DNA from 2 places in the Terribacillus sp. 7520-G genome. Region 2 is predicted to be linked to the other one. Evidence: riboswitches for the same ligand, from Rfam matches in the RefSeq annotation. Region 2 holds a riboswitch; the other holds the start of a gene.

Region 1 (2,410 bases), on a different contig from region 2:
ATCATTTCCTCCGGCATTACGACGAACCGATTCATGAAAATGGCATCCAGTGCAGGGATATGATTCGTTTTTCATATGAGCTTTAAATTTGAGTGTCCACACTATGATAAACAATCGCTTCATCGATTTCCTTGCGTAATAAAGGGCAAGCGCAGAAGATCAAGCCTCCGCCTTAGCTGGTGCCCTGGAAGCAACCCGATAAAAGTGTCCATTGGATTCTACGCTTTCTGCGTGTATAGAAACAGTCTCACCAGTCGGTAAATGGACGAAAGGTACTTTCTCTTTTTTCTCGGTAAATCGGATTTCCCGTTTTACAACGACCTCTTTTCGCTTATGGACGAGATTAGCCAAATCCTCGACAATGGCGCTTGCTGTCGGCAAGGCACCAGCACCCGGACCCTGGAGCTTCAGCTTGCCAACCAGGTCACCTTCGATACACACGGCATTATCCACTCCATCGACACTGTACAGCGGATGATCTGCAGATAATATCACCGGTTCGACAGAGGCTGTGACTTCCCCTCCTGCATTTTCAAGCGTTGCAACATGCTTTATTTTCCAGCCTCTTCCTGCTGCCTCCTGGATATCCTGCGCGGAAACGGACCGGATTCCCCTGCGCGTCACTTTTTCCCAATCCGGCTGGGCCTCGAATAATAAATCACTCAGGACCATCAGTTTATAAAAAGCATCCCAGCCATCCACATCGTTGGCTGGATCCGCCTCTGCAAATCCGGCTTCCTGCGCAAGCCGCAGTGCATCTTCAAATATCAATCCTTTATCGGCCATTTCAGTCAGGATGAAATTGGAGGTGCCATTCAATATCGCCTCCACTTTGACAACACGATTGATATGCAGGAGCTGCTTCAGTGTGCCGATTACCGGGACACCGCCTGCCACTGCTGCTTCATATTCCAGCCTGACACCTTTTTGCTTTGCCAATCGCTTTAGTTCTGCCCCGCGGGATGCAATCAGCTCTTTATTCGCCGTGATGATATGACAGCCGCGATGGATTGCCTCACTCAGATAGCTGAAGGCAGGCTCGATGCCCACACTCGCTTCGATGATTACATCGAGCTTTTCGATTGCAAAAAGCTCCGCTGCTTCGTCGGTGAGAAGTGCATCCGTGACTTGCCCTGCATACTTCTGTTTATCGCGCACCAATACACCCGCCACCTGTACTTCTTTCCCGAATATCGTCTGCAGATTCTCCTGATGGGAGCGGATTGTCCTCCCCACTGCGCTGCCTACGGTACCATAACCTATCAATCCAATTTTAACTGCTGTCATCCTTGCTGCCTCCTTCGAGTGATTTTACGCATAAAAAAAGCCTCCCTGAGAGGACAGGGAGACGAATGAACCGCACTGTGTCTTCTCTCATCTGCAGGAATTAGCACCTATACAAGTCTAAGATTAACTTGCAGGTTGCCGGGCATCATCGGGCCAGTCCCTCCGCCACTCTTGATAAGAGTTTTGTATTCGTTTGTTATGAAGGAGTTTAGCATGAATAAGATACATCGTCAACTGAAAATTCACACAATATCAGCCGACCAGACTGTCATAAAGGGAACGCGCCCGGGCGATATCATTTACGCCATGAACGATTGCCCGCCCATCGGCAAATAACACAATCCGATGGCCTTTGTAGTGCAAGGCGAGCAAATGTTCATTGGCAGTGACATGATCGACCGCAGAAGCCCATTCCTCTGACAAAGCCGGCAGATCCAGTGATTTCTTGGCACCAGGCCGGATATGGACAGCTTCCCTGCCGCATAATACATCCATCCTCGTCTGTCTGGCACCGTCCAGAAAGGGCAGTGTGGCATTTGTGCTGCAGCTGGGACAGCTTGAATCCCTCAGCCCCCGTACGTCCACTCTCGAGTAATCACCCGTCCAAATATCAAACGCAGATAATTCCGGCGTTACTTTTTGACCGGATAGAAGCCGCAATGCCTGTGTCACCTGCATGGACGCCACCCATTGGACAATGGGACTGATGATTCCTGCCGTATCACATGTTTCACTTTGCTCAGGAAGCTGCTCGAGGAGACAATGCAAACATGGGGAAGCTTTGTCTCCCAGCACCGGATATGTCACACCATAGCTTCCGACACAAGCTCCGTATAAGAAAGGGATATCATGCTTCAGCGCTGCATCATTTACAATCAGCCGGGTCTCAAAATTGTCTGCAGCATCCAGAATCACATCCGCACCTTCCATCAGCTGCTCGATATTATGATGATCGACATTTTCGATTACTGGTTTTACCGTTACATGCTGATTGATAGCCTTTAGTCGTTTCGCTGCTGCTGCTGCTTTTGGCAAATAGGCAGCAGCATCTTCTTCCGTATACAGCTGCTGGCGCTGAAGATTATGAAGCTCGACATAATCCCGATCAATGAGCACCAGCTCC
Region 2 (2,410 bases):
CTGCAGCGACGATGTTTTTCGCAACATAGCGCGCTGCATATGCACCGGAACGGTCCACTTTCGTGGCATCTTTCCCGCTGAATGCCCCGCCGCCATGGCGTGCATAGCCTCCGTACGTATCAACGATGATCTTACGGCCAGTCAAACCGGCATCACCTTGAGGACCGCCGATGACGAAACGGCCAGTCGGGTTGATGATATATTTCGTGTCCTCATCCAGCAATTCCGCTGGGACAACCGGCTTGATCACAAGCTCTTTCAAGTCAGCATGGATCTGCGCTTGCTCCACTTCCGGATGATGCTGGGTGGAGATGACAATCGTATCGATCCGTACTGGTCGATCGTTCTCATCATATTCCACAGTCACCTGCGTTTTCCCGTCCGGGCGCAAGTAGCTCACGACCTCATCCTTCCGTATCTTCGCCAATTGCTTGGAAAGACGGTGCGCCAATGAAATCGGCAGCGGCATGAACTCCGGTGTTTCATTGCTGGCATAGCCGAACATCAATCCTTGGTCACCGGCACCGATGGCATCGATTTCTTCATCTGTCATCATGCCTTCACGGGCTTCGAGTGCTTGATCGACACCGCCTGCGATATCGGGCGATTGTTCATCGATTGCTGTCAGCACTGCACATGTATCAGCATCAAAGCCATATTTTGCACGTGTATAACCGATTTCCTTGATGGTTTTACGCACGATGCTTTGGATATCTACATAAGCGCTTGTCGTGATTTCTCCAGCTACCAGAACAAGGCCAGTTGTAACTGTCGTTTCACAAGCGACACGGGCATTCGGGTCCTTGGATAGGATTTCATCTAATATAGCATCCGAGATCTGGTCACAGATTTTATCCGGGTGGCCTTCTGTAACGGATTCTGAGGTAAATAATCGACGATTAGCAGTCATTCTGCCAAATCCCCCTTCAACTACGATTAATACGGAAGTTTTACTCTTTCCAAGTATGTTATTAAGAAACTTGATAATGGGTGAAGGTGAAAGAACACTACGTTAGTATTGCTCTTTTTCTATTATTAAGCCGTTACATGAAAAAAACCTTCCTCATAACAGAAGGCTGGCTTATTCCCTCTCTTATCGTTCAAGGTATCCCTTGCTCAGGTTGAGCACCATTTCACAAATGTGACGGTTGCCGGGTTTCTTAGGGCCTGTCCCTCCGCCTACTCTGAATAAGAGTGTTTTCCGTTCGGAACTATGTTATCGGAACAGCCTCCAGAAGTCAACCAAATCCTGCAATAACCGACAAAAACAATCGGAATTATCTGCCGGCTATTTTTAAGTTGGTGATTGCAAATGAAAATAGTATGTATTAATATTTTAATGTGTTATACTAATTAAAAATCACTACAAAAAGGCGGGATCCATATGCGAATGATGCATGCAGTGACAGCTTTAAAGGAATTGCGCAATCAACCCAATGTGAAAAGAAACCTATCCGCGGCTCAATTGACCGAGGCGGCATTGTCCCGCCAAGAGGCACGCCTGACAGAAACAGGTGCCCTGCGGGCGGCGACCGGCAAATATACCGGCCGTTCCCCAAAAGATAAATTCATTGTCAAGGATGAACTTTCCGAGAACAAAGTCGACTGGGGCAACGTGAATCAGCCGATAAGTGAAGAGACGTTCGAGCATTTGTTGGGGAAAGTCGTCGATTATTTGCAGGCACAGGAAGAAGTATTCTCTTTCCAAGGTTTTGCGGGAGCCGATGAACGCTATCATCTGCCGATACAGGTCATCAATGAATATGCATGGCATAACTTGTTCGCCCATCAGCTGTTCATCCGCCCGACTGACGAGGAGCTGGCATCCCATAAGCCTTCCTTCACTGTCATTTCTGCTCCAGGCGTAAAAGCAGATCCGCTTGTCGATGGCACGAATTCCGAAGCCTTCGTGATCGTATCCTTCAAGCAGCGTGTCATTGTCATCGGCGGAACGGAATATGCCGGCGAAATGAAGAAATCGATTTTCTCCGTGATGAATTTCCTGCTTCCGCAGCAGGAAATCCTGCCGATGCACTGCTCTGCGAATGTAGGTGCAGATGGCGATACCGCCCTTTTCTTCGGTCTATCCGGTACTGGTAAAACAACGCTTTCTGCCGATCCGGACCGGCCTTTGATCGGGGATGATGAACACGGATGGTCACCAGATGGCATCTTCAATATCGAAGGCGGCTGCTACGCCAAGTGCATCAATCTTTCCGCTGAGAAGGAGCCTGAAATCCACGGGGCGATTAAATTCGGTACAATCCTGGAGAATGTAGCAGTTGATGAAACCGGCGTCTGTGATTATGAGGATGGATCCGTGACGGAGAATACACGTGCAGCCTATCCAATCGACTATATCGAGGGCAGCTTATCGAAAAGCTTGGCCGGCCATCCCAAGACGATCATC

Evidence for each region. Region 2 has a riboswitch for S-adenosylmethionine ahead of metK (methionine adenosyltransferase). Riboswitches for the same ligand answer to the same signal wherever they lie in the genome.
Region 1: linked by a shared signal. The riboswitch ahead of CHH53_RS11605 (homoserine dehydrogenase) and the one ahead of metK (methionine adenosyltransferase) in region 2 are both predicted to bind S-adenosylmethionine.

Annotation. Positions count from the first base shown of each region.
Region 1 is NZ_NQFP01000030.1:48,019-50,428, reverse strand. It holds gene CHH53_RS11610 (GNAT family N-acetyltransferase) at 1-86, shown strand, start outside; gene CHH53_RS11605 (homoserine dehydrogenase) at 160-1,287, opposite strand; SAM riboswitch class I at 1,372-1,468, opposite strand; gene CHH53_RS11600 (ThiF family adenylyltransferase) at 1,540-2,410, opposite strand, start outside.
Region 2 is NZ_NQFP01000024.1:127,931-130,340, reverse strand. It holds gene metK (methionine adenosyltransferase) at 1-910, opposite strand, end outside; SAM riboswitch class I at 1,091-1,195, opposite strand; gene pckA (phosphoenolpyruvate carboxykinase (ATP)) at 1,385-2,410, shown strand, end outside.